2 regions of the Kitasatospora sp. NPDC041988 genome follow, and region 1 is predicted to be linked to the other one. Evidence: predicted binding sites of a transcription regulator. Region 1 holds the regulator's gene; the other holds the start of a gene.
What was found. The regulator HrcA, encoded in region 1, represses chaperone genes, less so after heat shock. The targets are predictions, from matches to a motif close to TTNGCACTCNGNNNNNCNGAGTGCNAA.

Region 1 (15,474 bases):
CGCCGGGGACGCCGTGCCAGGCGGTGCGGCTGCCGAGGGCGTAGACCAGGGTGTCGTAGGGGACGGCCTCGCCGGTGTCCAGGAAGACCTTGCGGGCGTTGAGGTCGAGGGCGGTGGCGCGGGCCGCGATGTGTCGCACGCCGCGGCCGCGGACGACCTCGGCGACGGTGGGCCGGTGTGCGGGCCGGCCGGCGGCGGTCTCGTGCTGGCGGACGCGGTGCAGGAAGCGGGTTTCCGGGGCGATCAGAGTCACCCGGTTGTGCTTGCCGCGCCCGGGTCGCCGCGGTCAGTCCCGCGTAGCCGGCGCCCAGTACGACGATCTGCTTCTCGGTCATGTCGTCCGCCTCCTTCGAAGCGCCTTCTCGAAGCGCTCGCTGCGTTTTCGGGAAGGGGACGACGCGGCCGGTCGAACCGTGACAGTGACCTGCGTCACATGGCGCGCGGGGTCGGGCTAGCCGGCGATCGGCGCGATCCGGGTGAGCTTCTCGGGGTTGACCACCACGTACGCCTCGGTGATCCGGCCGTCGGCGACGGTGAAGGCGAGCACACCGCCGACCGCGCCGTCTGCGTCGTGCCAGAGCAGGCCCGGCTCGCCGTTGACCAGGGCGAACGCGAGGCCCATGTCCGGGGTGAACCACTTCGCGACCAGGCCGGCGACCAGTCGGGAGACCTTGTCGGCGCCGAACACCGGACGGGCACCGGCGGTGACGACCCCGCCGCCGTCGGAGTGCCAGACGACCTCCGGGTCGAGCACGGCGAGCAGGCCCTCGATGTCGCCGCGCGTGGACGCCGCGGCGAACGCCTCCACCGCCTGCCGGTGCTCGGCGCGGTCGGCGGTGGCGCGGCGGCCGCCGTCCTTCACCCGGCGCCGGGCCCGGGAGGCGAGCTGGCGGGTGGCCTCGGTGGAGCGGTCGAGCGAGGCGGCGATCTCGTCGAAGCCGACCGCGAACACGTCGTGCAGCACGAACGCGGCGCGTTCGGCCGGGGTGAGCTGTTCCAGGACGGCGAGCAGTGCCAGCGAGACCGACTCGCCGAGTTCGGCCAGCTCGGCGGGGGAGGAGGGGGAGTCCTGGTAGGAGACGGCCGGTTCGGGCAGCCACTCGCCGAAGTAGGCCTCCCGGCGGGCCCGGGCGGAGCCCAGCTGGTCGTAGCAGAGCCGGGTGACGACGGTGGTGAGGAAGGCCCGCGGGTCGGTGACGGCGGACTGGTCGGCGGACCGCCAGCGCAGCCAGGCCTCCTGCAGTACGTCCTCGGCGTCGCTGAACGACCCGAGCAGCCGGTAGGCGACCGAGCCCAGGTAGCGCCGGTTCACCTCGAAGGCGTCAGGGGTCGCGTCCGGGCTCGGCACGGCTGCAGCCGACGGGTCGTCACTCACAGGCCCCACGGTAGCGCCCGCCGCCCGGAAGGCGAAGATCGGAAGGCGAAGACCGGAAGATGAAGAGCCGGAGGGGGGCGCCGCAGTGGCCGGCGTCCCCCTCCGGCTCCTCGCCGGGCGTGCCCGGTCAGTCGACCTCGGCCACCGCCTCGGCGAACTGCGCCTTGTACAGCCGCGCGTACGCGGCGTCGGTGGCGATCAGCTCGTCGTGCGTGCCCTGCTCGACGATCGAGCCGTTCTCCATCACCAGGATCACGTCGGCGTCCCGGATGGTGGAGAGCCGGTGGGCGATCACGAAGCTGGTGCGGCCGGTGCGCAGCCGGGCCATGGCGCGCTGGATCAGTACCTCGGTGCGGGTGTCGACCGAGCTGGTCGCCTCGTCCAGGACGAGGATCGACGGCTGTGCGAGGAACGCCCGGGCGATGGTGATGAGCTGCTTCTCGCCGGCGCTGACGCCGGTGCCCTCGTCGTCGATCCGGGTGTCGTAGCCGTCCGGCAGGGTGCGGACGAAGCGGTCGACGTGCGCGGCCTTGGCCGCCTCGATGACCTGCTCGCGGGTGGCGCCGTCGGCGCCGTACGCGATGTTCTCGGCGATGGTGCCGCCGAACAGCCAGGTGTCCTGGAGGACCATGCCGATGCCGGAGCGCAGCTCCTCGCGGGACATGGCGGCGATGTCCACCCCGTCGAGGGTGATCCGTCCGCCGCTGACCTCGTAGAACCGCATCAGCAGGTTGACCATGGTGGTCTTGCCGGCGCCGGTGGGGCCGACGATGGCGACGGTCTGCCCGGGTTCGACCTTGAGCGAGAGGTCCTCGATGAGCGGCGTGTCGGGCTCGTAGCGGAAGGAGACGTCCTGGAAGGAGACCCGGCCGCGGACGGCGTCGGGACGTTCCGGCATGGCCGGCTCGGGGGTCTGCTCGGGAGCGTCCAGCAGTTCGAAGACGCGTTCGGCGGAGGCGATGCCGGACTGCACCAGGTTGGCCATGCTGGCGACCTGGGTGAGCGGCTGGCTGAACTGCCGCGAGTACTGGATGAAGGCCTGTACGTCGCCGATGGACAGCGCGCCGCTGGCCACCCGGAGCCCGCCGACCACGGCGACCAGCACGTACTGGAGGTTTGCGAGCAGTATCATCGCGGGCTGGATGATCCCGGAGATGAACTGGGCCCGGAAGCTGGACTCGAAGAGCGACTCGTTGTGCTCGCGGAAGGTCTCGGCGGACTCCTTCTGCCGGCCGAAGACCTTGACCAGGGCGTGCCCGGTGTACATCTCCTCGATGTGCGCGTTCAGCTGGCCGGTGGACTTCCACTGCTGGACGAACTGCGGCTGGGCCCGCTTGCCGACCTTGGTCGCCACGACCACCGAGAGCGGCACCGAGACCAGCGCGATCAGGGCGAGCAGCGGCGAGATCCAGAACATCATGGCCAGCACGCCGACCACGGTGAGCAGCGAGTTCACCACCTGGCCCATGGTCTGCTGCATGGACTGGCCGATGTTGTCGATGTCGTTGGTGACCCGGCTGAGCACCTCGCCGCGCGGCTGCTTGTCGAAGTAGCTGAGCGGCAGCCGGGCGAGCTTGGCCTCGACGTCCTGGCGCAGCCGGTAGCCGGCCCGCTGGATGGCGGTGGTGGCGAGCCGGCCCTGGACGATGCCGAAGACGGCGGAGGCGACGTAGATCGCCAGCACCCAGAGCAGCACGGTGCCGATCGCCCCGAAGTCCATGCCCTGGCCGGGGGTGAAGTCGATCGAGGAGAGCACGTCGGCGACGTTGCCGTCGCCGCCGGCGCGCAGGCCCGCGATGACCTGCTCCTTGGTGGTGCCGGCCGGGAACTTGTCGCCGACCACGCCGGCGAAGATCAGGTCGGTGGCGTTGCCGAGGATCTTGGGGCCGGTGACGGCGCAGCCGATGCTGAGCACGCCGAGCGCGAGGACGCCGGAGAGCAGGGCGCGTTCCGGGCGCAGCAGCTTGAGGACGCGTTTGCCGGAGCCCTTGAAGTCCATCGACTTCTCGGCGCCCTGGCCGCCCATGAACCGGCCGGGGCCGGCCGGGCCGCGGCGGGCGGCGGCGGACTGCGAGTCGCTGCGCGGCTCGCCGGGGCCCGCCGCGCCGGGGCCCGGGCCCTGCTGTGCCGGGCCCTTCGTCAAGGGCGTCTTCTTGTCCGCGGTGGTCACGCCGCCTCCTGCTCGGTGAGCTGGGAGAGCACGATCTCCCGGTATGTCGGGTTGCCGGCCATCAGCTCGCCGTGGGTGCCGCTGCCGACGACGGCGCCCTCGTCCAGGACGATGATCCGGTCGGCGTCGCGGATGGTGGAGACGCGCTGGGCGACGATCAGCACGGTGGCGTCGGAGGTCTCCCGGGCGAGCGCCTTGCGGAGCCTGGCGTCGGTGGCGTAGTCGAGCGCCGAGAAGGAGTCGTCGAACAGGTAGACGCCGGGCTTGCGGACCAGTGCGCGGGCGATCGCGAGGCGCTGGCGCTGGCCGCCGGAGACGTTGCTGCCGCCCTGGGCGATGGGCGCGTCCAGGCCTTCGGGGAGGAGCTCGACGAAGTCCCTGGCCTGGGCGACGTCGAGGGCGTGCCAGAGCTCCTCGTCGGTGGCGTCGGGCCGGCCGTAGCGCAGGTTGCTGGCGACGGTGCCGGTGAACAGGTAGGGCTTCTGCGGCACGAGGCCGACGGTCTCGGCGATGGCCTCGGGGGCGAGGTCGCGCACGTCGACGCCGTCCAGCAGGACCTGCCCGGAGGTGGCGTCGAAGAGCCGGGGGACGAGGCCGAGCAGGGTGGACTTGCCGCTGCCGGTGGAGCCGATGACGGCGGTGGTCTGGCCGGGGCGGGCGGTGATGTCGATGCCGCGCAGTACGGAGGCCTCGGCGCCCGGGTAGCGGAATTCGACGTCGCGCAGCTCCAGGTTGCCCCGGGCCAGCACCTCGGTGACCGGAGCGGACGGCGGGACGACGCTGGAGCGGGTGTCCAGCACCTCCTGGATACGCTCGGCGCAGACCTCGGCGCGCGGCACCATCATGAACATGAAGGTGGCCATCATGACGCTCATCAGGATCTGCATCAGGTAGGAGAGGAAGGCGGTCAGCGCGCCGATCTCCATGCCGCCGCTGTCGATCCGCTGTGCGCCGAACCAGAGCACGGCGACGCTGGAGACGTTCACCACCAGCATCACGAGCGGGAACATCAGCGACATCAACCGGCCGACCTGGAGCGAGACGTCGGTCAGCTCCCCGTTGGCGCCGGCGAACCGGGTCTGCTCGTGGTCGTCTTTGACGAAGGCTCGGATGACCCGGATGCCGGTGATCTGCTCGCGCAGAACCCGGTTCACGGTGTCGATCTTCGTCTGCATGCTGCGGAACTTGGGGCGCAGCGAGCGGACCAGCAGGGTGACGACGATGCCGAGCACCGGGACGACGGCGAGCAGCAGCCCGGAGAGCGGGACGTCCTGGTTGAGCGCCATGATGATGCCGCCGACGCACATGATCGGCGCGGCGACCATCAGCGTGAAGGACATCAGGACCAGCATCTGGACCTGCTGGACGTCGTTGGTGGTGCGGGTGATCAGCGAGGGGGCGCCGAACTGGCCGAGTTCGCGGGCGGAGAAGCTCTGCACCCGGTCGAAGACGGCGGCCCGGACGTCCCGGCCGACGGCCATCGCGGTGCGCGCGCCGTAGTAGACGGCGCCGATCGAGCAGAACGCCTGGGCCACGGTGATGGCGATCATCACGCCGCCGAGCCGCAGGATGGTCCCCGTGTCGCCCTTCACCACACCGTCGTCGATGATGTCGGCGTTGAGTGTGGGCAGGTAGAGCAGGGCGAGCGTCGAGACCAGCTGGAGCAGCACCAGCAGGGTGATCGGTCGGGAGTAGGGGCGCAGGTACGCCCGGAGCAGTCTGATCAGCACTGGCACACTCTTGTCGTCGGCAGTGGGATTCGCATCCCGATTCTCGTTCTTTGGTGGACTCGTACAGGCGATTCTGGGTACGCCGCCCGGATGTTTGTCCAGTCCTTTGCCTCCTTTGCCCGGTGTTGCGGTGGAGCCGGTTGCGGGCGCTCTCGCAGGCTGCACCCGGCGCCCGGAGGCGTGCCAGGCTGTCCCGCCCTCTTACGGAATGACCGGTTTCCCCCTAGGCTGCTGATTGCCCCCTTGTTACTCACCGGTACCAGTCCGGTCGGTCGGGGGCCCGGCGACCGCCCCCACGGGAGCCGCGACAATCCCTCAGACGGCCACCCGCCCCCGGAGGTCCTCGTTGAGTTCCGCGCAGTCCCTGATCGACTCCGGCCGTGCCGACATCGTTGCCGCGCGTCCCGCCTCCGTCGCCCACCTGTTCCAGGAGCGGGTCGCCGCCACCCCGGCCGGTGAGGCGTACCGCTTTCCCGTCCCGGTGGACGAGCACGCGGCGGACAGCACCCCCGGCGCCGAGCAGTGGCGCTCGCTGACCTGGGCGCAGACCGCCACCCGGGTGTACGCGGTGGCCGCAGGCCTGCTGTCGCTGGGCATCCAGCCCGAGGACCGGGTCGCGCTGGCCTCCTCCACCCGGCTGGAGTGGGTCATCGCCGACCTCGGCAACATGTGCGCGGGCGCGGCCACCACCGCCGTCTACCCGAGCACCAACGCCGACGAGACGGCGTTCATCCTCTCCGACTCCGGCTCCAGGGCCCTGTTCGCCGAGAACGCCGCCCAGCTCGCCAAGGCCGTCGCCGAGGCCGACCGGCTGCCCGAGCTGCGCACCGTCGTCCTCTTCGACGCGCCCGCCGAGGCTCCCGAGACCGGCGGGCTGAACGTGCTCACCCTGGCCGAGCTGGAGCAGCTCGGCGCCGAGTACCTGGTGCAGCACCCGGACGCCGTCGAGAAGACCATCGCCGCGCTCGACAAGGAGCAGCTGGCCACCCTCATCTACACCTCCGGCACGACCGGGCGTCCCAAGGGCGTGCGTCTGGTGCACGACTGCTGGGCGTACGAGGGACGGGCCCAGGAGGCCAGCGGGCTGCTGGCCGCCGACGACGTGCAGTTCATGTGGCTGCCGCTCTCGCACGTCTTCGGCAAGACGCTGATCTCGGGGCAGATCGCCACCGGCCACGTGATGGCCGTGGACGGCAGGGTCGACCGGATCATCCACAACCTGCCGGTCATCCGGCCGACCGTCATGGCCTCGGCGCCGCGCATCTTCGAGAAGGTCTACAACGGCATCGCCGGCAAGGCCCGGGCCGAGGGCGGCGCCAAGTACAGGATCTTCATGTGGGCGGCGCAGACCGCCCGGGAGTACGCCCGGGTCGTCCAGGACAACCGGGTCGCCACCGGTGTCGGCAGTGCCCCGCTGGGCCTGCGGCTGCAGCACGCGCTCGCCGACAAGCTGGTGTTCGCCAAGATCCGGGCCGCCTTCGGCGGGCGGCTGCGCGGCGCGGTCTCCGGCAGTGCCGCGCTCGCCCCCGAGATCGGCTACTTCTTCGTCGGCGCCGGGGTGCCGATCCTGGAGGGCTACGGCCTGAGCGAGACCAGCGCCGGCTCGTCCGTCAACCGTGCGGAGGACGTCCGGGTCGGCACGGTCGGCCGCGCGCTGCCCGGCACCGAGGTCCGGATCGCCGAGGACGGCGAGATCCTGCTGCGCGGCCCCGGCATCATGCGCGGCTACCACAACCTGCCGGAGAAGACCGCCGAGGTGCTGGAGGCCGACGGCTGGTTCCACACCGAGGACATCGGCGAACTGTCCGCGGACGGCTTCCTGCGGATCACCGACCGCAAGAAGGACATGTTCAAGACCTCCGGCGGCAAGTACGTCGCGCCCAGCGAGGTCGAGGGCAAGTTCAAGGCGGTCTGCCCGTTCGTCAGCAACATCCTGGTGATCGGCAACGGCCGCAACTTCTGCACCGCGCTGATCGGCCTCGACGAGTCGGTGATCATGCCGTGGGCCGCCGAGCACGGCCTGGCCGGCAAGTCCTACGCCGAGGTGGTCGCCGACCCGCAGGTGCACAAGCTGATCGACGGCTTCGTGCAGCGCCTCAACTCCGGTCTCCAGCGCTGGCAGACGATCAAGAAGTTCACCCTGCTCCCGCGCGACCTGGACATCGAGCACGGCGAGCTCACGCCGAGCCTGAAGATCAAGCGCCCGGTGGTCGAGCGGACGTACGCCGACGCCGTCACCGAGATGTACGCGGGCGCCAACGAGGCCTGACCCGCTTCCGCCCCGTACGGCCCGGGCAGCCCGATCGTTTCGGGGCTGCCCGGGCCGTACGGGACAATGGGGTCATGCCCTCCGCACTCCCCGACGGCGAACCCGTGCCGTCCGACGGTTCCCTGCCCGCACACGCCCTCGCCGGGCTCGGGTCGCGGCCGTTCGGCTTCTACCTGCACGTGCCGTACTGCGCGAGCCGCTGCGGCTACTGCGACTTCAACACCTACACCGCCACCGAGCTGCGCTCCTCCGGGGCTGTCGCCTCCCAGGAGACGTACGCCGACAACGTGGTCGCGGAGATCAGGCTGGCCCGCAGGGTGCTGGGCGACGCCGACCTGCCCGTGCAGACCGTCTTCCTCGGCGGCGGCACGCCCACCCTGCTGCCCGCCCGGGATCTGGTGAAGATGCTCGCCGCGATCCGCGACGAGTTCGGGCTGGCGGAGGGCGCCGAGGTCACCACCGAGGCCAACCCCGAGTCCGTCGACCCGGCCTACCTCGCGGAGCTGCGCGCGGGCGGCTACAACCGGGTCTCCTTCGGCATGCAGAGCGCCCGCCCGCACGTGCTCCGGCTGCTCGACCGCCACCACACCCCGGGCCGCCCCGAGGCCTGCGTCGCCGAGGCCCGCGCGGCCGGCTTCGAGCACGTCAACCTGGACCTCATCTACGGCACCCCCGGCGAGTCCGACGACGACTGGCGGGCCTCCCTGGACGCCGCCATCTCCGCGGGCCCCGACCACGTCTCGGCCTACTCGCTGATCGTCGAGGACGGCACCAAGCTGGCCGCCCGGGTCAAGCGCGGCGAACTCCCGATGATCGACGACGACGTGCACGCCGACCGCTACCTGATCGCCGAGCAGGCGCTCGCCGCCGCCGGCTACTCCTGGTACGAGGTCTCCAACTGGGCCACCACCCCCGAGGGCCGCTGCCGCCACAACGAGCTGTACTGGACGGGCGCCGACTGGTGGGGCGCCGGTCCCGGCGCCCACAGCCACGTCGGCGGCGTCCGCTGGTGGAACGCCAAGCACCCCGCCGCGTACGCCGGCTCCCTCGCCGAGCAGCGCACCCCCGCCCAGGGCCGCGAACTGCTCACCGACGAGGACCGCCGGGTCGAGCGCATCCTCCTCGAACTCCGCCTCGCCGAGGGCATCCCGCTCGCCCTCCTGACGGAGACCGGCCTGAAGGCCGCCGAGCGGGCCCGCAGCGAGGGCCTGCTCGACCCCGTCACCTACGCCGAGGGCCGTGCCACCCTCACCCTCCAGGGCCGCCTGCTGGCCGACGCGGTCGTGCGTGACCTGGTGGACTGACGTACCTGATCGTCGATCCGATCAAGGGCGTCTGCGTGCTGTTGACCGAACCGAGCAGGGCGGCTGCCTCGGGGCTGCCGGACTACGTGGTCGAGCGGACCACCAAGTTCGGTGAGCCGGTTCCGATCGACCTGCTCGGCCTCGCCCTCGACACCTCGGAGTTCCAGGCTTACGTGTAGTCACTCGGGCAGGGTCACGAAGTCGATCAGTTCCTCGACCTTCGCCAGCAGGGCCGGCTCCAGGTCCTTGTAGGAGTCGACCGAGGCCAGGATCCGCTTCCACGCGGAGGGGCTGTCCACCGGCCAGCCGAGGCGGCGGCAGATGCCCTCCTTCCAGACCTCGCCGTACGGGACGTCGGGCCAGCCGGGGATGCCGACGGAGGCGGGCTTCACGGCCTGCCAGATGTCGATGTAGGGGTGGCCGACGACCAGGACGGCGTCGCCGGTCACCCGGGCCGCGATGCGGTGCTCCTTGGTGCCGGGGAGCAGGTGGTCGACCAGGACGCCGAGGCGTCGGCCGGGGCCGGGGGCGAAGTCGGCGACGATCGCGGGCAGGTCGTCGATGCCCTCCAGGTACTCGACCACCACGCCCTCGATCCGCAGGTCGTCGCCCCAGACCCGCTCGACCAGTTCGGCGTCGTGCCGGCCCTCCACGTAGATCCGGGACTCCCGGGCCACCCGGGCGCGGGCACCGGGGACGGCCACCGAGCCGGAGGCCGTCCGGCCGGGCGTGCGGGCGGGCGCGGGCGAGGCGGCCGCGGGCCGGACCAGCGTGACGACCGTGCCCTCCAGCAGGAAGCCGCGTGGCACCAGCGGGAAGACCCGGTGCTTGCCGAAGCGGTCCTCCAGGGTGACGGTGAGGCCCTCGGCGGTCTTCTCGCAGCGCACCACCGCCCCGCAGAAGCCCGTCGCCGCCTCCTCCACGACGAGGTCCCGCTCGGCGGGCACCTCCGGGGCGGGCTGTCGTCCCGCAGCCTGGCGGCTGGGAGGTGCCCCCATCTTCCACGGCGGGGTGAGGTCGGGTCCGTACTGGCGGCTGCGCATGCAGCCGACTATAGGCAGCGGGACCGTCACGGGCCCCGACAGCCGTCACAGACCCGGCGCGCCCCAGACCGGGAACCAGCGGGTGAGGTCCTTCTCCAGCCGCAGGTCGTTCCCGAGCATGGCGTTGACCTGCAGCTCCAGCGGGCTGTTCCGCTTCTCCCCGCCGCCCGGCACCGGCGCGAACGGGTAGAAGGTGCCGCGCTTGTACAGGTAGACCAGCGCCAGCGGCTGCCCCTCGGCGTCGCGGAAGGCGACCAGCGAGCAGAGCAGCTGCGGCCCGAAGCCGTTCGCCTCCAGCTCGCTGTTGACCGCGTGCAGGTCGTTGACCAGCTCCGGCAGCTCCTCGGGCGTGTGCCGGGCGAGCAGCCAGGAGTACCCGTACGCGTCCTTGGAGGCCTCGACCGGCACGCCGCCGCGTTCGGTGTCGGCGTCCAGCAGCGCCCGCACCTGCCGCTCGACCTCGCCGAACGCCCCGCCCTCGACGGAGGCGAAGCAGACCGACCCGACGCCGGTGGGGCGGAAGCCGGAGGCCGCCTCCAGGGTCAGCGCGGCGGACGGTACGCCGAACAGCTGGTCGAGGTCGGGCCTGACCGGCTTGGTGCGGCCGAACAGCGTGTCCAGGAATCCCACGGCGGTCCCTTCCGGAGGTGGTCCCGGCGGCCGGAGCGGCCCGGCCGCCTGAGGCGGTTCAGCGGCCGAGCTGGGCCGAGATCTTCGCCAGCTGCGCCAGCCGCTGCTCCAGCGACGGGTGGGTGGAGAGCAGCTGCGAGGCGGCGTCCCGGGCGCTCAGCGCCGGGGCGAAGTAGAAGGCGTTGTACGGCTGCGCCTTGCGCAGGTCCTTGGTGGGGATCGCGGCGATCTGGCCGGTCACCTTGGTCAGCGCCGAGGCGAGCGCGCTGGGCCGGCCGGTGAGCTGGGCGGCGGCCCGGTCGGCGGCCAGCTCGCGGTAGCGGGAGAGCAGCCTGGTCAGCAGGAAGCTGATCGCGTACACCACCACCGACACCAGCGGGATGATCAGCGCGGCGATCGCGGCGTTGGAGTCGCTGTTGTTCCGGCCGCCGCCCATGAAGCCGCCGTACATCGCGATCCGGGTCATCGCCCCGGCCAGCACCCCGAGGAACCCGGCGATGGTCATCACCGCGACGTCCCGGTGGGCGACGTGCGACAGCTCGTGCGCGAGCACGCCCTCCAGCTCCTCCGGATCCAGCCGTCGCAGCAGCCCGGTGGTGACGCAGACCACGGCGTTCTGCGGGTTGCGGCCGGTCGCGAAGGCGTTCGGCATGTCGTTGTCGGCGACCGCCACCCGGGGTTTGGGCATGTCGGCGAGTGCGCAGAGCCGGTCGACGGTGCCGTGCAGCTGGGGGTACTGCTCCGGGGTGACCCGGTGGGCGCCCATCGCCCGTTCGGTGATCTTGTCGCTGAACCAGAACTGCGCGACGAACAGCCCGCCCGAGATCAGCACGATCAGCGGCCAGGCCCCGCGCAGCAGTGCGATCAGCAGACCGGTGAAACCGACGTACAACAGCCCGATCACGAACATGGTCCCGACCATCCGGCCGGTCAGGCCGCGGTCCGGTGCGAAGCGGGTGTGCTGGCCCGAGGTCGACATCTCTGCTCCTCTGTTCGCCGTCCGCTATCGATGCTGCCACCCGGACGGGCGCGGGGCATCACCCCCGCGCCACGGACTGCGGGCAGGATCACTGTGGCCGGGCCGTTCCTGCCGTCGGACCCGGGCCTTACACTGGCAGGTACGGTTCTGGCACTCGTGTGTTCAGAGTGCCAAAGCCGGGGCCCGCAGTGGGGTCCGCAGCGGGACATACGGACACATGTCACATCGGACAACGTGCGAAGACGGAGGTGCGTGCCCCATGGCCGGTGAGGTCCGCCAGCTCGACGACCGCAAACTCGCGGTGCTTCGCGCCATCGTCCAGGACTACGTGGGCACCGAGGAGCCGGTCGGCTCCAAGGCCCTCGTGGAGCGGCACAGCCTGGGCGTGTCCCCGGCCACCGTTCGCAACGACATGGCGGCGCTGGAGGACGACGGCTACATCCACCAGCCGCACACCAGCGCCGGGCGGATCCCCACCGACAAGGGGTACCGCCTGTTCGTCGACCGGCTGGCCGAGGTCAAGCCGATGAGCGCGCCCGAGCGGCGGGCGATCCGGCACTTCCTGGACGGCGCGGTCGACCTCGACGACGTGGTCGCCCGTACGGTTCGGCTGCTCGCCCAGCTCACCCGGCAGGTCGCGGTGGTCCAGTACCCCTCGCTCTCCCGGTCCACCGTGCGCCACATCGAACTGGTGGCGCTGGCCCCGGCCAAGGTCATGCTGGTCCTGATCACCAACACCGGCCGGGTCGAGCAGCGGCTCGTGGACTGCCCGGGCACGGTCGGCGAGACCGTCCTGGCAGACCTGCGTGCCAAGATCAACACAAGGGCCGTCGGGCAGCGCCTGCCCGAGGTCCCGGAGCTGCTGGACGAGCTGCCGTCCCAGTTCGAGGCGGCCGACCGGCCGGCCGTCACCACCGTCCTGGCGACGCTCTTCGAGGCGCTCGCCGAGCAGAACGAGGAGCGGATCATGCTGGCCGGCACGGCCAACCTGACCCGCTTCGGGCACGACTTCCCGCTCACCATCCAGCCGGTGCTGGAGGCGCTGGAGGAGCAGGTCGTCCTGCTCCGCCTCCTGGGTGAGACGGCCGACGCCGGGATGACGGTCCGGATCGGCCGGGAGAACGCGTACGAAGGGCTCAATTCCACCTCGATCGTCTCCGTGGGCTACGGTTCGGGCGACGAGAGCGTGGCCAAGCTGGGTGTGATCGGTCCGACCCGGATGGACTACCCGGGCACAATGGGGGCGGTGCGAGCGGTGGCACGGTACGTGGGCCAGATCCTGGCCGAGTCGTAGGAACGGCCACCATCGGACGGCCGATGGTGGTACCAGTCGCAAGCACTTCAACAGGCGGAACAAGCGGAGCATTTGGTGGCCACGGACTACTACGCGGTACTCGGCGTCCGACGGGATGCGGGGCAGGACGAGATCAAGAAGGCGTTCCGGCGCCTGGCACGCGAACTGCACCCGGACGTCAACCCGGACCCGAAGACGCAGGAGCGGTTCAAGGAGATCAACGCCGCCTACGAGGTGCTCTCCGATCCGCAGAAGCGCCAGGTCTACGACCTCGGCGGCGACCCCCTGTCGCCCAGCGGCGGCGGCGCGGGCGGATTCGGCGCGGGCGCGGCGGGCTTCGGCTTCTCCGACATCATGGACGCCTTCTTCGGCGCCGCCTCCGGTCAGCGCGGCCCGCGCTCCCGGACCAGGCGTGGCCAGGACGCCATGATCCGGCTGGAGATCACCCTGGAGGAGGCCGCCTTCGGCACCACCAAGGAACTCCAGGTCGACACGGCCGTCACCTGCACCACCTGCAGCGGCGAGGGCGCGGCCCCCGGTACCTCCGCGCAGACCTGTGACATGTGCCGCGGCAAGGGCGAGGTCTCCCAGGTCACCCGGTCCTTCCTGGGCCAGGTCATGACCTCCCGCCCCTGCCCGCAGTGCCAGGGCTTCGGCACCGTGGTGCCGACCCCGTGCCCGGAGTGCGCCGGTGACGGCCGCGTCCGCGCCCGCCGCACCCTGACCGTCAAGATCCCGGCCGGTGTCGACAACGGCACCCGGATCCAGCTGGCCGGCGAGGGCGAGGTCGGCCCCGGCGGCGGCCCCGCCGGCGACCTCTACGTCGAGATCGCCGAGACCAGCCACACGGTGTTCCAGCGGCGCGGCGACGACCTGCACTGCACCGTCACCATCCCGATGACGGCCGCCTCGCTCGGTACCCAGGTGCCGCTGCAGACCCTGGACGGGCTGGAGGAGGTCGACATCCGGCCCGGCACCCAGTCCGGCCAGTCGATCCCGCTGCACGGCCGCGGCATCACCCACCTGCGCGGCGGCGGCCGGGGCGACCTGATAGTGCATGTCGAGGTGCAGACGCCCACCAAGCTCGACGCCGAGCAGGAGGACCTGCTGCGCCGCCTCGCGGTGCTGCGCGGCGAGGAACGGCCCTCAGGCCAGTTCGCGCCGGGCCAGCAGGGGCTGTTCTCCCGTCTGAAGGACGCCTTCAACGGCCGCTGACCGCACCGGCGCCCGGTGACCCGGACCGGGTCACCGGGCGCCGTCGTTCCATCGCACAGAGATCTCAGGGGAACCCCCATGACCGCGCCCGTGTTCGTCGTCGAGACCGCGCAGCTCGCCACCGCCGCCCCCGGCGCGGTGGTCCGGCTGGACGGTCCGGAGGGGCGGCACGCCGCCGCCGTGAAGCGGCTGGAGCCCGGCGAGGCGGTGACCCTCGCGGACGGGCTGGGCCTCGGCGTGGACGGCACGGTGGCGGCGGTGCACGGCAAGGACGCGATCGACGTGGCCGTGACCGCCGTCCGGCGGGAGCCCGAGCCGGCGCCGCGGATCGTCGTCGTCCAGGCGCTGCCCAAGGGCGACCGCGGCGAGCTCGCCGTGGAGACCATGACCGAGGTCGGCGTGGACGTGGTGATCCCCTGGGCCGCCTCGCGCTGCATCACCCAGTGGAAGGGCGAGCGCGGCGCCAAGGCGCTGGCCAAGTGGCGGGCCACCGCCCGCGAGGCGGGCAAGCAGTCCCGCCGGCTGCGCTTCCCCGACGTCCGCGAGCCGGTGACCACCCGGCAGCTGGCGCCCGTCCTGGCCGGTGCCGCGCTCGCCGCCGTGCTGCACGAGGACGGCGCCGAGCCGCTGGCCGGTGCAACCCTGCCGGCGAGCGGGGACATCGTGCTGGTGATCGGCCCCGAGGGCGGGGTCTCCCCGGACGAGCTGGCCGCCTTCGCCGAGGCCGGTGCCAGGCCGTACCGGCTCGGTCCGTCGGTGCTGCGCACCTCCACGGCGGGCGTGGCCGCCGGCGCCCTGCTGCTGGGCCGCACCGGCCGCTGGAGCTGAGCCGTCAGCCCCGGGGCCGTCAGCCCCGGGGCCGTCAGCCCCGGGTCCTGAGGTCCCGGGGCCGTGGGCGGGCGTCCCCCACCCGGGTTGGCTGTTCCGGAAAACCCCGGTGCATCGTGTGCGGACGTGCCTAGGCTGACTGCGTGAGCGAATCTCCGAGCACCCCTGCCGGCGCCTACCTGCGCCACCCGCACCTGCACGGTGACCTGGTCACCTTCGTGGCCGAGAACGACGTCTGGCTCGCCCCGCTGGACGGCGGCCGGGCCTGGCGGCTGACGGCCGATCATGTCCCCGTCCGCAGACCGCGGTTCTCCCCGGACGGGCGGCACATCGCCTTCACCTCCACCCGGGACGGCGCGCCGGAGGTGCACCTCGCGCCGGTGGACGGCGGCCCGTCCCGGCGGCTGACGTACTGGGGCAGCGACCAGACCCAGCTGCAGGGCTGGACGGCCGACGGCCGCCCGATCGCCACCACCACCGCCGGGCAGGCCACCCTGCGCCGCACCTGGGCGCACGCCGTGCCGCTGGACGGCGGAGAGCCGGTCCGGCTGCCGTACGGGCCGGTCGGGGGCCTGGCGTTCGAGCCGGACGGCGACCGGGTGCTGCTGGTCTCGGCGAACAACCGGGACCCGGCCTG
Region 2 (15,474 bases), on a different contig from region 1:
AGCGGCGGCCACCGGCACACCGCCGCACCCGGAGGCGACAAGGTCGCACCGCACGATCGCCGCCGAGGTCGCCGCCACTGTGTTCGCCGACATCTCCCCCTCCCAGGTCGGCCGGATCCTGGCTGACCTGGACCTGAAGCCGCACCGGGTCGGCGGCTGGCTCACCCGCCGTGACACCCCCGACTTCTGGGACCGTGTCACGGACGTGTGCGACCTGTACCGCTACCCGCCCGAAGGCGCGGTGGTGCTGTCCATCGACGAGAGACCGCGATCGCCGCCCGCTCGCGGCGCTACCCGGGCCGACCCACCCGACCCGGCGAAGCCGTCCGCGAGGAGTTCGAATACCGTCGTCACGGCACCGCGTCACTGGTCGCCGCGTTGGACGTGACCACCGGCGAGGTCCTCACCGAGATCATCGCCCGCAACGACGCGGTGACCTTCACTGCCTTCCTGGCCCGGCTCGATACCGCCATCGCCCCGGGCCGGAACATTCACGTCGTCCTGGACAACGGCTCCTCCCACACCGCGAAGCACACGAAGAAGTGGCTGGCCCAGCACCCGCGCTGGACCGTGCACTGGACCCCGCCCCGTGCCTCCTGGCTCAACCAGATCGAGCTGTACTTCTCCGCGATGACCCGCCGAGTCCTTCGCCACGGCGACTTCTCCAGCCGCGACGACCTCATCGACAAACTGGAGACCTACGTCATCGGCCGAAACGAAACCGCGAAGCCGTACAAGTGGACCTACGACGGCACCCCACTCAAGGTCACCTGATCAACCCAACACCCCTCCACGAACTTCCGCAGAGCAGCACTAGGACACGGCTCGTGAGACAGCGTGCGCTGCACCAGGGCACTGCGACCTTGTGAGAAGGTCGAGGGCGTGCCGTGCCGCCAGGTCGATCAGGCTGATGTTCGCTGCGCCGGCCACGTCCGGTTCCCGTGGCGCGTCGCGCCGCGGAACGTCCTGGCCGACGACGGCGATGCCCCGGCCGTACGCGGCGCGAAGCCGTGCGGCGGTGCTGGACTTGCCGGCGCCGCTCGGCCCGCGCACCACGATCGGCACCGTGTCGGGGCTGCCTGTTACGCCGGTACTGCGCACGCCGCCCGGGGAGCCGCCTTCCGCTGTGATCCATGACGTACGACGGTATCTGTCGGCAGGTCCCGGGCGGGGGAGATCCGCCTTGCCGGGCCTGTAAGGGCCCGTTGGGCGGGGCGGTGGGTTCGGAGTGGGAGTTGCCGCAGCGAGGCGGCACTGGAGACCGCACAGAGTGCCCGGACTGCGCCGCCGCCCGTGAGAAGAAGGATCTCGGCCCGCTGCGGCTGTCGCTGCCGACCGCGAAGGAGTGGACGTAGAAGCGGCGGAACAGGCTCGAGGGTCCGTGGTGGGAGCTGCGGCTGCTCCATGAGAAGCTCTACCCCGCCTGGAAGCGCCCAGTGTGATCTGCTTCCGGCTCAGGGCGCCTGTACAGGGGTTCCTGGGCCGGGGGTGTGCGGGGGTGGGGTCGGCTACCGGCCGGATTCGTCGAAGGCGGCCTGGAGGTCGCCGGCCAGGGATCGGAGGTCGCGTGCTCAATCAGGCTGCTGACACCGGGGGCACAGCTCGTGGCGGCCCTCGGGTGTGATCACGGTGCCCCAGCTGCGGCATTCTTCGCAGCCGCGGGCCCGGTCGATGTTCGCGCGGATGGTGGGAGCGTGGGGGTGGGCTCCATGAGTCATGGGTGATTTTCCTCTGTAGAGCACTATCACTTACGCCCAGTTTGCCATGGTTCGTATAGATATGCGACATGGGTGGCTGGCGTTCGTGATCTGCTTGGGCGGCAGGACACAGGTCCACGGCAAGCACAAGGTGCGCCCGGACGGGGTGTGGCGGGCTCCGGAGGTGGGGGTGCCGGTGCTGATGGTGGAGGTCGGCCGCTCCATCATGGCCCCGGCCCGGGTCGCGACCAGGGCCCCTCCTCGGGTGGCGGCGAAGTTCGCCGCCTACCGCGAGCTGTTCCGCACCAAGGTCAAGGACAACGACCCGGCCCTGGCCGGCGGGGAGCCGGCCGGCCGGCCGGTGCTCCGGTGGCGTGGTTGGTGGGGGTCGGCCAGCCGGGAGGGGAGCTGTGGGGTGGGGGGGGTGCGGTGGTACGCCCCTGGCTGTTCCAGGTTGTCCGGGGGCGGGGGCGGGCCGGTGGTTCCGTCTGCTGTCCTGGGCGGGACGGTGGTTCTGTCCCCCCCCCCCCCCCCCCCCCCCCCCCCCCCCCCCCCCCCCCCCCCCCCGCCCCCCCCCCCCCCCGCGGCCGTGCGGTCGGTCAGCCGGTGGTCAGCCGGTGGTCAGCACCAGCTTGTGCTTGGCCGACTTCTCGACCGCGTCCGGCGAGTAGGCCCAGGTCAGCAGTTTGCCGCCGAGCCAGAGGTCGGTCTGGTCGTTGTAGTTGGGGTGGAAGGCGTGCCCGGAGGCGCCGCCGACGTTGATCCAGCGCGAGGCGTCGAGGTCACTGAGGTCGACCACCATCCGCATCGACGGGATCCAGTCCACCTGGTAGCCGGCCGCCGCGTTCCAGCCGGCCGCGTCGACCGCCGCCGAGCCGCCGGAGAGGCGGTACGGGCCGCGGTTGAGCAGCTTGTGGACGACGCCGGAGGCGATCGAGGAGTCGTCGGAGCCCAAGGTCTGCTCGCGCAGGGTCAGCTTGTGCAGACGGCCCCAGCTCCAGGTCGAGATGTCCTTGCTGAGCAGCGAGGTGAGGTCCTGGCGGGCATTCTTCATGGCCTCGGCGAGCAGGTTGTCGAGGCCCTTCTGCTCCTTGTGCTGCGAGTCGATGTACGTCCACCAGCTGCTGTCGGGCTTGTCCAGCTGCTGGCGCACCACCTCGGTCCAGCGGTCGCCGCCGTCCGGCTGGGCCTTGCCCGGGTCGCGGGTGCCGCACTCGGTGACGATCTGGGAGCTGCTGTCCGGCTTGGTCGGGTCGGTCTGCCGGCGGACCAGCAGGCAGTTGTCGTCCGCCCGCAGGTCGGCCGGGAACTTCTGGCCGAAGGAGAGGCTGAGCAGCTGGCGCCAGACACCGTTGTAGTAGGCGGCGGCGGCCGAGTCGGCGTCCTGGTGGAAGTTCCAGTCCTTCAGCAGGTCCTGCGCCTCACGCACGTACGGGTCGTCGATCGGCACCTTGAGCAGCAGCGGGACCAGCTTCTTCGCGAGGATGCTGGTGTTGTCGAGCTGCATCTCCTGCATGTCGTCCGGCGAGATCCTGCCGTTGTTCTTGAGCTTGAGCTCGATCTGGTCGGTGATCTCCTTGGCCCGGGTGCCGTACTCCCAGTCCTTGGTCAGCAGGTACTTGTACGACGGGTCGACCACGGCCTGGTTGGCGGTGACGATGTAGCCGGCGGAGGGGTTGTAGCTGTAGGGCAGGGCGGTGAACGGGATGGAGCTCTTCCACTGGTAGGCGGAGTCCCAGCCGGGGGCCGGGTAGCTGCCGTCGCCCTTGCCGCGCACGGGGATGTCGCCCGGGGCCTGGTAGCCGATGTTCGAGGCGTCGGCGTAGATCAGGTTCTGCGCGGGGACGGCGAAGTCCTTGGCGGCGCCCCGGAACTCCTCCCAGTTCTTGGCGCGGTCCAGCGCGAAGACGGCGTCCATGGTCTTGCCGGGGTTGAGCGCCGTCCACTGCAGGGCGACGCCGTAGCCGCCGGTGCCGCGGTCGGGGGCCGCGGTCCCGTTCGGGGCGTACTTGCCGACGTTCTGCTGCTCGGTGCTCTGGTCCGAGATCAGCGGGGCGCCGGTCTGGGTGGTGCGGACGGTGATGGTGCGGTCCTCGCCGCCGGCGACCTTGATGGTCTCCTTGCGCAGCGTGAACTTCACCTCCTTGTTGTCCACGAGGTACGTCTCCGGGCCGGTGACCTTCTCCAGGTAGAGGTCGGTGACGTCGGCGCCGAGGTTGGTGAAGCCCCAGGCGATGTCCTTGTTGTGGCCGATCACCACGCCCGGCATGCCGGCGAAGGTGAAGCCCGAGACGTCGTACTGGCAGGCGGCCGAGGTGGTGCGGCAGTGCAGGCCCATCTGGTACCAGACCGAGGGCAGCCCGGGGCCGAGGTGCGGGTCGTTGGCCAGCAGCGGCTTGCCGGTGGTGGTGTGCGAGCCGGCGACCACCCAGGAGTTGGAGCCGATGCCCTGGCCCTGACGGCCGAGCAGCTGCGGCATCGCGTCGATCCGGTCGGTGATGTCCTTGAGCGTCGCCTTGGTGGCGGCCGCGCCCTGGGCGGCGGTACCGGCGGCACCGGCGTTGGCCTGGCCGGAGCCGTCGGCGGGGCGGTAGGTGTCGCCGCCGACGGTGCCGGTCTTCACGATCGTGCCGTTGCTCGCGTACGGGTACTCCGGGTACAGCTCGGCGATCTTCTCCGGGCTGAAGTCCTGGGCGAGCAGCGAGCGGTCGATCTCCTCCTGGAGGTTGCCGGAGAGGTTCCAGGCCATCGCCTTCAGCCAGGACACCGAGTCGACGGGCGTCCACTGCTCGGGCTTGTAGCCGCCGTTGACGACGCCGAGCAGCGTGTACTCCAGCGAGGCGCTCTGGCCGCCCGGGTGTTCGCCGAGCCAGGCGTTGACGCCGTCCGCGTAGGCCTGGAGGGACTTCTTGGTCTCGGGCGTGAGCTTCTCGTCGAACTCCTTCTGCGCGACCTGGCGCCAGCCCATGGTCCGGATGAAGGAGTCGGTCTCGACCTGGCCGTCTCCGAACATCTCGGAGAGCCGGCCCGCGGTGATGTGCCGTCGGACGTCCATCTCCCAGAAGCGGTCCTGGGCCTGGACGTAGCCCTGGGCGCGGAAGAGATCCTCGTTGGTGTCGGCGTAGAGCTGGGGGATGCCGTTGGCGTCCCGCTTGACGTCGACCGGCGCGCTCAGGCCCGCCACCTTGACGCTGCCGTCGACCTCCGGGAAGGACGCGCGGACCGCGGCCACTCCCTGGTAGCCGCCGTAGCCGGCGCCTGCCACCAGCAGCATGACCAGCACGATCACGATCAGACGGGCGCGCCGGAACTTCTTCGAGCGGGGCATCTGGGTCCTTGCGGTCCTCGACTGGGGAGCAGGTGGGCGTGTCCAGGGCACTCGGCCATGACAGGGCACCACATTAGGCCGACTCGGCTGGCGGGCGTGCACGGGGGACGCTCACCGTGGGATCTGCGGAGGTCAGAGGAGCGCCGGAGAGACTTCCGGGGAGCGGAGGCGGAGGCCGATGTGACGGAAGAAGCTAAAGATATGGCAAAATGTTAGACTGAGTAACGATCCGCAAGGGGAGCAATCGGCCTTCCCGGCCCCGGCCTCCCTTCCGGTCGACTCCTTCGGCCTCACCGCCGTCAGACACCCCGCCCGCCCCCAGCCTGCCCGAGGTGCCCCTGCGTGAATGTCGACCACCTGAACCAGCTGCTCCTCGAGTTCTCCGTGATCCTGCTGGTCGCGGTGGTCGCCGTGCGCATCTCGACCCGGTCGGGACTGCCCAGCCTGCTGATCTACCTCGGCATCGGCGTCGCGCTCGGCCAGAACGGCCTCGGCGTCTCCTTCAACAACGCCGCGCTGACCCAGGTGCTCGGCTACGCCGCCCTGGTGGTGATCCTCGCCGAGGGCGGTCTCAAGACCAGCTGGCGTGAGGTCAGACCGGTGATGCCGGCCGCCACCGTGCTCGCCACCGTCGGCGTCGGGGTCAGCGTCTTCGTGACCGCCGCCGGCGCGCACTGGCTGGTCGGCCTCGACTGGCGGACCTCCATGCTGCTCGGCGCGATCGTCTCCTCGACCGACGCCGCGGCCGTCTTCTCCGTCCTGCGGATGGTGCCGCTGCCCCACCGGCTGACCGGCCTGCTGGAGGCCGAGTCCGGCTTCAACGACGCGCCCGTGGTCATCCTGGTCGTGGCCTTCGCCACCACCGGCGAACTGGACTCCTGGTACGTGCTGGCCGGCACGATCGTCGCCGAGCTGGCCATCGGCGCGGCCGTCGGCTTCGCGGTCGGCAAGATCGGGGCGTTCGGGATCAAGCACGTCGCCCTGCCGTCCTCCGGCCTCTACCCGATCGCCGTCATGGCGCTCACCGTGCTCGCCTACGCGGGCGGTGCGCTGCTGCACGGCTCCGGCTTCCTCGCCGTCTACATCAGCGCCGTCATCCTCGGAAACGCCAAGCTGCCGCACGGTCCGGCCGTCCGCGGCTTCGCCGACGGCCTGGCCTGGATCGGGCAGATCGGCATGTTCGTGCTGCTCGGCCTGCTCTGTACCCCCGAGACGATGGGCTCGGCCGTGGTGCCCGCGCTGGTGATCGGCGCCGTCCTGGTCTTCGTGGCACGGCCGCTCTCGGTGGTGCTGACCCTGACGCCCTTCAAGCTGCCCGCACGCGAACAGGCGCTGCTGAGCTGGGCCGGCCTGCGCGGGGCGGTGCCCATCGTGCTGGCCACCATCCCGATGGTGGCCGACGCGCCGATGGCCCAGGACGTCTTCAACATCGTCTTCATCCTGGTCGTGGTCTTCACCCTGCTCCAGGGCCCGACCCTGCCCCTGGTCGCCAAGTGGCTGCGGATCGGCGAGGGCTCGATGGGCCAGGACCTCGGCATCGAGTCCGCCCCGCTGGAGAAGCTGCACGGGCACCTGCTGTCGGTGGCGCTGTCGCCGAACTCGAAGATGTCGGGCGTGGAGATCGGCGAGCTGCGACTGCCGGCCGGCGCGGCGGTCACCCTGGTCGTCCGCGAGGGGAGCAGCTTCGTGCCGGACAAGGCGACCGTGCTGCGCGGCAGCGACGAGCTGCTGGTGGTCACCACGGACGAGGTGAGCGAGGCGGCGGAGCGGCGACTGCGGGCCGTGGACAAGGGCGGCAAGCTCGCCGGGTGGCTGTACGGCCGGGGGGCCTGAGCGCCACGAGTGGGGCCCGGGCGTCGCGGGCGGGGGCCCGGGCGTCGCGGGCGGGGGCCCGGGCGTCGCGGGGGCCTGGTGGCACTGCGGGCAGAGGTCCTGAGGGGTTTGTCCAACGTTCACCTTCAATTGGCAGGACGATTTTGGACTCGCCCTGTACTGTGGAGGCAAGCGCGACATCTACGCGCGTATAAGTATGATGGTTGATACACACCCAGCATCTGCCTGACGCAGAGTTGGCGCGACCGCTCGGCGGCCGCGGCCAGACCCCCGGCAACCACGCCGGTCCGGCCCGGTAACTACCCCGGTCGACGCGCGAGAGGACGACTCTCGGCGCCGTCGGGGCCACCCCATGCCCCTTCCGCGCTACCAGGCAGCAGGAAGGACCGACCGTGACGGCCCGCCGAACGGTCGACAACAGCGGCGTCCCCACGGACGCCCCCTCGGGTACCTCGCCGGACACCGCGTCCGCCACCGAGGCCCCCGCCCGCGTCGGGTACGGCGCACTGCTGCGCACCCCGGGCGCCTGGACGTTCCTGGCGCCCGCGTTCGCCGCGCGCCTCCCGTACGCCATGCTCAGCCTGGGCATCCTGCTGCTCGTCTTCGACACCCACGGCTCGTACGGCACGGCCGGCACCGTCGCGGCCGTCTCGGCCGTCGCCCAGGCCCTCGTCGGCCCGCAGACCGGCCGGCTGGCCGACCGGTACGGCCAGGCCGCCGTCCTGGTGCCGAGCGTGATCGTGCACGCCGTCTCGGTCGGCGCGCTGATCGCGCTGGCGCTCGGCCACGCCCCCGTCTGGGCCCTGCTGCTGGCCGCCGCGCCGGCCGGCGCCAGCGTGCCGCAGATCGGCGCGATGGTGCGCTCCCGCTGGGTCGCCAAGCTCTCCGCCGACGGTGCACCTGCGGCCAAGCTGAACACCGCGTTCGCCTTCGAGTCGGTGACGGACGAGTTCACCTTCGTGATCGGCCCCGTGCTGGCCAGCGCCATCGCCACCTCGGTCAACCCCTCGGCCGGGCTGATCGCCGAGGCCGCGCTGACCGTCGCCGGCGGGCTCGCTTTCGCAGCGCAGCGCCGCACCGCCCCGGCCCGGCACCCGCATCAGCCGGGCGCCCGCCGCGTCTCGGCCCTCTCCTCGCCCGGCGTCCGGCTGCTGGCCGGCGCGTTCCTGGGCGTCGGCACCGTCTTCGGCGGGATGCAGGTCTCGGTGACCGCCTTCACCGAGTCCGTCGGCCAGCCCGGCGCCAACGGCACGGTGTACGGGATCTTCGCCGGCGGCTCGATGCTGGCCGGTGTGCTCTACGGCATGATCGCCTGGCGCCGGGCCGCCCAGCAGCGGCTGCTGGGCAGCTACGCACTGCTGGTGCTGGGCTGCTCCACGCTCTGGGCGATGCCCAACCTGGTCGCGCTGTCCGTCGCCGGACTGGTCTGCGGCCTGGCCATCGCGCCCACCCTGATCACCGGGTACACCCTCGTCGAGACGCTGGTCGCGGACGGCGCGAAGACCGAGGCCTTCACCTGGCTGACCGGCGCCATCGGCCTCGGCCTGGCGACCGGCTCCACGGTGGCCGGACGGCTGATCGACAGCCACGGACCGTCGGCCGGGTTCCTGGTGCCGGTGGCCGGCGCCGGGCTGGGCCTGGTCGCCCTGGTCGCGCTGCGGCACCTGCTGGTCGCGCCGGGCGCCGCGAGCACGGTGGTCGCGGGCGGCGGCGAGCGGCCTGTGACGCGGCAGCTGGTGGGTGCGGCCAAGGGCTGAGCGGGGCGCGTACAGCACTCACGCGGGGGTCGCCACACGGCGGCCCCCGGCTCATCTCACATTCGAGTCGCTGGACTGATGCAGCGGAATGCCGCATCATTGACCATCGTTAGCACTCATCAGGCGAGAGTGCCAGGAGGAAGACAAGTGCCCACGTACCAGTACCAGTGCACCGAGTGCGGCAACGGCCTGGAGGCGGTGCAGAAGTTCACCGACGAGGCGCTGACCACGTGCCCCGACTGCCAGGGACGGCTCCGCAAGGTCTTCTCGGCCGTGGGTGTGGTCTTCAAGGGTTCCGGCTTCTACCGGACCGACAGCCGCTCGTCCTCCAGCAGCACGGTGGGCGCGGGTTCGTCCTCGTCGACCTCGTCCTCGTCGGCCGCCCCGGCCTCGTCCTCGGGCGGCTCCGCCCCCGCGGCGAGCCCCGCTCCGGCGGCTGCGGCGAAGCCGGCCGGCTGATCCCAGGCTTTCGAAGGGCCCGTCGTCCCCGCTTCGGCGGGGTCGGCGGGCCCTTTGCCTTCCCCCGGCGTTCCCGGGGCCACATTGCGCCCCGAGGTCATAGTGCGCCCTGGAGTCACATTGCACACCGGGGCCTTAACGCACCCCGGGGTCATATTGCATTCCCGGGCTCATTGAATTAACTCGCACGGGCGATGAAAGTTATCCACAGGCCCGGGTTGTCCACAGGTTCCGGGAAAGGCCTTCCGCCGGGCCTGCGAGCGTCCCAGAGTGTGCGTCACGAGAGGTCGGCCCACCCCGGGCCGGCGCCCTGCGACCACCGGCGGTGCCCATGACGACCACGAGCCTCCCCCTTTCGTTCCCGCTCCCCGCGCCCGCTGTCCCGCCGCGGCGGGAGGTGCCGTCCTTCCCGCCGATCCGGCGCGGATCCGGCCGGCTCCACCGGCTCCGGCAGGCCTTGCGGCACCGGCCCGGGCTGCCGGTCCTGCTCCTGCTCGCCGTGGCCGCGGCACTGGCGTCCGGGCCCGCGTGGGCGGGCCTGTCACCGCCCGGAGCCACGCCTGTCCACCAAACGGGTTGTCAATCGGAGGGCGGCGAAGATCACCCGTAACCGGACAACGACTTCGTCGTTCGCGCGGCATGAAAGGCTTCAAAGAATTCCTGCTGCGTGGAAATGTCGTCGATCTCGCCGTCGCCGTGGTCATCGGCGCGGCTTTCACCAACATCGTCAACGCCTTCGTCAAGGGCGTGATCAACCCGATGTCGGCGCGTTCGGCCCGAAGGACCTGAACTCCTACACGTCCTGCCTCAAGGGCCCCTGTGAGCTGAGCGCGACCGGCGAGGCCGCGTCCGGCATCCTGATCCTCTGGGGCTCCGTGCTGAGCGCGATCCTCCAGTTCCTGATCACCGCGGCCGTCGTCTACTTCTGCCTGATCCTGCCCATGATCAAGTACACCGCCAAGCGCAAGACCCTTGCCGAAGTCCAGGCGGAGGCGGAGGCCAAGGAGGTCGTCCTGCTCACCCAGATCCGCGATGCGCTGGTCACGCCGCAGCGCTGAGCCCAGCTGCACTGCGCTGAGCTGAGCTGTACGGCGCCGAGCTGCGCTGTGGCACGGCGCCGCTCAGCGCCCGGGGCGCCCGGTCAGTCGCCGTGGTGCGGCGGGCGCTGGCTCAGGTACCAGTCCAGCCCCCGCCCACTGCTCTCCCCCGCGGCCTGACGGTCGCCCCAGCCGGTGTCGGTGTCGTCCCGGGACTGCTGGTCCAGCGGGTCGCGGAAGACCAGCCGGGCCTTCGGCGCCGCCTCGGTGGCGGGGGCGGCAGCGACCTCGGTCGTCGCGGGGTCCCCGGTCGTCGCCCGGTCCGTGGCCGCTGCCTGGTCCGCGGTCGCTGCCTGGTCCTCGGTCGCCGCGGCGTCCTGCACGGGCTTCTGCTCGGTCACCGGTCGGCCTCCGTCTTGCACGTTGTCCACTCCTCCAGCCTAGAAGCTCCCGGCGCCGGCCCCGGCCCTGCATCGGCCCTGCACCGGCCCCGGCCGCCGTCCGGGCACGCACGCGGGCCCTGGGTGCGGAGCGTTCCGCACCAGGGCCCGGGGCAGCGGCCGAGGCGGCCTGGGCAGCCGGGAGGGCGTCAGGCGGCCTCGAAGCCCGCATGGTCGGCGATCTTCTTCAGCTCGGCCAGCGCGTGCTTCTCGATCTGGCGGATCCGCTCACGAGTCAGCCCGTGCTGCTTGCCGACCTCCGTCAGCGTCCGCTCGCGGCCGTCCTCCATCCCGTAGCGGGACCGGATGATCGACGCCGTACGGTCGTCCAGCCGCCCGATCAGGTCGTCCAGCTCCTCGCGGCGGAGCATGACCATCACGGCGTCCTCCGGGGACGTCGCCCCGGTGTCCTCGACGAGGTCACCGAACTGGGTCTCGCCCTCGTCGTCGACGGACATGTTGAGGCTCACCGGGTCGCGCGCCCAGTCGAGCACGTCCTTGATGCGCGCCTCGGTGGTGTCCAGCTCGGCCGCGATCTCGGCAGGCTCTGCCTCGCGGCCCAGCTCCTTGGACTTCTCGCGCTGCACCCGCCGGATCCGGCCCAGCTCCTCGACCAGGTGGACGGGCAGCCGGATCGTCCGCGACTGATCGGCGATCGACCGGGTGATCGCCTGCCGGATCCACCAGGTCGCGTAGGTGGAGAACTTGAAGCCCTTCGCGTAGTCGAACTTCTCCACCGCCCGCACCAGGCCCGCGTTGCCCTCCTGGATGAGGTCCAGGAGCGGCAGGCCGCTGCGCGGGTAGCGACGGGCGACGGCGACCACGAGACGGAGGTTGGAGCGGATGAAGACGTCCTTGGCGCGTTCGGCATCCTCGGCTATCGCTTCGAGCTCCTCGCGCTTGACGCCCTTGGGCAGCTCTCCTCCGTCCAGCAGGTGCTGGGCGTACACGCCGGCCTCGATCCGCAGCGAGAGCTCGACCTCCTCGGCGGCATCGAGCAGGGGCGTCCTGGCGATCTCGTCGAGGTACATACCGACCAGGTCACGGTCGGCCTCAAGGTTGGTCGGGCGGGCCGCGCGAGTCCGGTCGGCCCTGTCGCGAACGACGGCACGGGTGGCCATGCTTGCTCCCTTTGCTGGTGTTGCCGAGGTCTGCCTGCCTGCCCTGAGAGGGCAAGAAGTGCGGGCCCCACGGGGCTCACACGTAACGATCCAACGAACAGATTCCGGACAACATTCCCAAGTCGCTCAGATTCTTCCAGCGATGCAGTATCCTGCCGGTTTTCACCCCGGTCGTGGACGGAGGGTGACCACTCCGGTGCGTCGGGTGCCAGCCGGGCGACCGGTTCGGAGCGGCGCGGCGCATAGCCCTTCGCAACCCCTTCACCGCTTCACCCCTTTCCATCGTGAACCCCCGGATCGCCCCCCGCGTTCCCGCGCCACCGGGATCCGCCCGCGCCCACGCCCCGGCGCACGCAGGTTCTCCGCACAAAAGATGCCAAATCGCTATCGATCGAGCGCCCGCTGGGCACACCGCACTGGGAAGGTGTCAGCCATGCACCTGACCAACAGCTCGTCGCCCATCACCCCGCGTAGCCGGCACCTTCGCCGGCACGTGGCGCTCGCGACCGGTTGTGCCGTGCTGTTCGGCATCCTGGCGGCAGTCGTGCAGACCGGGTGGCACCCGCTCGCCCGGTTCGACCATGCGTGGATCGAGAGCATGCACCGCTACGCCCGGGAGCACACAGCCTGGACCGCCTCGGTGCAGACGCTCTCCGACATCGGCGGCACGATCACCATGCGGACGCTGCTCGGCCTCACCGCGCTCTGGCTCTGGCTAATCGGCGCACGGGTGCTGGCCGGCTGGGTGGTGGCGCAGACCCTGGTCGGCTGGGGCGCGCAGTGGGCGTTGAAGCTCGCCTTCGACCGCCAGCGGCCGTCCTTCACCGACCCGGTCTCGCACGCCGGCGGCCCGGCGTTCCCCTCCGGGCACGCGATGGCCTCCACCATCGCCTGCGCCGTGCTGGCCGGGCTGCTGTGGTCGCAGGCCCGGCGCGGCGGGCGGATCGCCGCCTGCGCCGTCGCCGGGGTGACGGTCCTGACGATCGGCTGGACCAGGATCGCCCTCGGGGTGCACTGGCCGAGCGACGTCCTGGGCGGGTGGCTGGCCGCCGGGTTCGTGCTGGGGGCGGTCACCGTCGTCGTCGAGCTCTGGCGGCCCGGCGCCCTGGCCCGGGACGTCCGGCGGGTCAACTGGCGGACCAGGCCGAGGGTCCAGCGCGTCCTGGTCTCCCCGGCCCGGCCCGCCCCCTACGACCCCGCCTTCGAGGACGCCACCGACCGCCCGGACGGCGCGGTCGGCTAGGGCGGGGCGCCCGGCCGCGCGGTTCGCCGCCACGGTCTGTCGCCGTTTTCCGCCGCCACGGTCTGTCGCCCTTGTCCGCCGCCCGGGGCCCGTGGAGCAGCCCCGGCCCCGCGCCGTCACGCCGTGCGCAGCGCGTCCACGACCGTCATCCGCCCCACCCGGCGCGCCGGGAGGACGGCCGCGGCGAGGCCGGTCAGCACGGTGAGCACCAGGGCCCCGAGCACCAGGAGGACGGGCGGGCCGCCGACCGTGCCCAGGGCCGAGGTGACGGACCGGGCGGCCGCCCAGCCATAGGCCAGGCCCAGGCCGGTGCCGACCAGGGCGCCGGCCAGCGCCAGCAGGACCGCCTCCAGGGTGAGCATCCGGCGCAGCTGCTGCCGGGACATCCCGATCGCCCGCAGCATGCCGATCTCCCGGGAGCGCTCGCTGACGCTCAGCATCAGGGTGGCCGCGACACCGAGCCCGGCGATCACCACCGAGAAGCCGAGCAGGGCCATGCTGATCAGCATCATCCGGTCCAGCAGCGAGCGCAGGCTCTCGGCCTGCGCGGCCGTGTCGGTGACGGTGAGCTGCGGCTGCCCGTGCAGGGCCCGGTCCATCGCCTGGCGGGCGGCGAGCCGGTCCGCCCCGCCGGCGGGGCCGATCCAGACCGTGGTGACGGCCGCCGCCGGGGCTAGCCGGTCCAGGGTGGCCGGGGTGACGAAGAGGACGGCCCCGCTCTGGAGCGTGAACGGCAGCGCGCTGCGGCCGGGCTCGATCCGCAGGGTGGCGGCGGGCGCTCCCGCTCTGCCGGCGACCATGTGCTCACCGTGCGCGCCGAGGCCGTCCGGGCCGTCGTCGCCGAAGCCGCTGAGCGCGGTGCCGCCGGCCAGCGCCCGGGCCCGGTCGGCCCCGTCGGTGGCCGGGCCGAGCAGCGCCGGGTCGGCCGCCGCCACCAGGGTGCTGCGGCCGTCGATCTCCAGCGTGGCCGAGCGGACGGGCGTGACGCCGAGCGTCTGCTCCCGTCCGAGCGCGGTGAGCGCCCCGGCCGGCAGCGGGGCGCCGCCGGAGGCGGTCACCGAGAAGACGCCGGGCTGGCGGGCGGAGACCGCCGGGGCCAGGGAGTTGGAGGTGATCTCCAGCGCGGTGACGGCGCTCACCATCACCGTCACTCCGAGCAGCAGCGCCGACCCGGTGGCGCCGGTGCGGGCCGGGTTGAGCCGCAGCTGCTGGGTGGCGAGCCTGCCCGCCGTCCCGCAGAGCCGCCGCACCGGTACGCCCAGCCCCGCGACGACCGCCGGCAGCAGGCGGTGGCAGAGCCGCAGGACTCCGAAGAAGCTGCTGATCGCGCCCAGGGTGACGGCCAGCAAGGACAGCGGCGGCCCTGCCACCACCCCGGCCACCAGCAGCGCGATGCCCGCCGCCAGGAGCAGCACGGACAGCGCCGCCGCGCGCAGCCCGGCGCCACCGGTGGTGCCGGCGGCGCCCCCGAGCGCCGCGACCGGCGGCACCGCCGAGGCGGCCTTGGCCGGTCCGCGCACGGCGAGCACCGTGAGCAGGACGCCGAACAGCCCGGCCGACGCGCAGGTGAGTGGGGACGGCGTGAGCGAGAGGCGGACCGGCCCGAGGTCGGCGGTACCGGCCAGCACGGTGCCGGCGGCGCAGAGTGCCGTGCCGAGCAACACCCCGGTGGCCGACGCGCCCGCGCCGAGCAGCAGCCCCTGGCGGCGGATCAGCCGCCGGACCTGGGCCCGGTCGGCGCCCACACAGCGCAGCAGGGCGAGCTGCCTCGTCCGCTGGGCGAGGACGACGGAGAAGGTATTGCTGACGACCATGCGGGCCACCGCGAGGGCGATCAGCACGAACGACAGCGCCGCGATCAGCACCACCCCGTAGAGCGTCCTGCTCTGCCTGGTCGCCTCGGCGACGGAGGCGTCGTGGGTGCGGGCCTCGGCCCCGCCGCCGAGGGCCTGCCGCAGCGCCTCGGCGGTCTGCGAGCGCGAGGCGCCGGGGGCGAGGCGCAGGTCGAGCCGGGCGGCGCCGACCCCGGTCGCGTACTGCGCCATGGCGTCGTCCGGCACCGCGACGACCGGCCGCCCAGCGAGGCTGGGCGCACCACGGCCGTCCAGGGTGCCGGCCAGGCGGACGGTGCCGGTGGTGCCGTCGGCCCGGGTCAGCCGGACGTCCGAGTCGGGCCGGGCGTCGACCCGCCGGGCGGTGTCGGCGTCGAGCAGCACCTCGCCGGGGCCGGCCGGCCACCGGCCGTCCTTGAGCAGTTGCCAGCGCATCGCCGGGTCGGCCGCGATGGAGCTGACCACGGTCGGCTCGTCCAGCGGCCGCCCGGAGGAGGTCAGCACCCCGCCCCGGCCGACCAGCCGCGCCGACACCGCGGCCACCCCGGGCACCTGACGCGCCCGGTCGGCCGTCCCGGGCTCCAGCAGGCCCTGCGCCTGCGGCCCGGTCACCTGGACGTCGGCCGGCCCGACCTCGGCGGCGGCGGTCTGGCTGAACGAGTCGACCAAGGCCCCGCTGCCGCTGACCGAGACGATCAGGAAGGCCACCCCCAGTGCGATCGCCGCC

Region 2: the regulator HrcA is predicted to act here: its motif matches at 8,725-8,751, upstream of ACZ6NC_RS36355 (FmdB family zinc ribbon protein).

What each region holds. Positions count from the first base shown of each region.
Region 1 is NZ_JBVJCO010000030.1:443-15,916, reverse strand. It holds gene ACZ6NC_RS26955 (NAD(P)/FAD-dependent oxidoreductase) at 1-253, opposite strand, end outside; gene sigJ (RNA polymerase sigma factor SigJ) at 452-1,375, opposite strand; gene ACZ6NC_RS26945 (ABC transporter ATP-binding protein) at 1,503-3,401, opposite strand; gene ACZ6NC_RS26940 (ABC transporter ATP-binding protein) at 3,542-5,275, opposite strand; gene ACZ6NC_RS26935 (AMP-dependent synthetase/ligase) at 5,622-7,544, shown strand; gene hemW (radical SAM family heme chaperone HemW) at 7,619-8,848, shown strand; gene ACZ6NC_RS26925 (hypothetical protein) at 8,884-9,027, shown strand; gene ACZ6NC_RS26920 (DUF3097 domain-containing protein) at 9,028-9,891, opposite strand; gene pspAB (PspA-associated protein PspAB) at 9,937-10,521, opposite strand; gene htpX (zinc metalloprotease HtpX) at 10,580-11,500, opposite strand; gene hrcA (heat-inducible transcriptional repressor HrcA) at 11,760-12,794, shown strand; gene dnaJ (molecular chaperone DnaJ) at 12,870-14,009, shown strand; gene ACZ6NC_RS26895 (16S rRNA (uracil(1498)-N(3))-methyltransferase) at 14,088-14,837, shown strand; partial or broken gene ACZ6NC_RS26890 (hypothetical protein) at 14,981-15,474, shown strand, end outside.
Region 2 is NZ_JBVJCO010000056.1:1,796-17,269, forward strand. It holds gene ACZ6NC_RS36330 (helix-turn-helix domain-containing protein) at 1-388, shown strand, start outside; gene ACZ6NC_RS36335 (IS630 family transposase) at 271-774, shown strand; gene ACZ6NC_RS36340 (penicillin acylase family protein) at 2,308-5,025, opposite strand; gene ACZ6NC_RS36345 (potassium/proton antiporter) at 5,368-6,858, shown strand; gene ACZ6NC_RS36350 (MFS transporter) at 7,365-8,615, shown strand; gene ACZ6NC_RS36355 (FmdB family zinc ribbon protein) at 8,763-9,074, shown strand; partial or broken gene mscL (large conductance mechanosensitive channel protein MscL) at 9,714-10,132, shown strand; gene ACZ6NC_RS36365 (hypothetical protein) at 10,216-10,512, opposite strand; gene ACZ6NC_RS36370 (sigma-70 family RNA polymerase sigma factor) at 10,701-11,672, opposite strand; gene ACZ6NC_RS36375 (phosphatase PAP2 family protein) at 12,106-12,915, shown strand; gene ACZ6NC_RS36380 (FtsX-like permease family protein) at 13,032-15,474, opposite strand, start outside.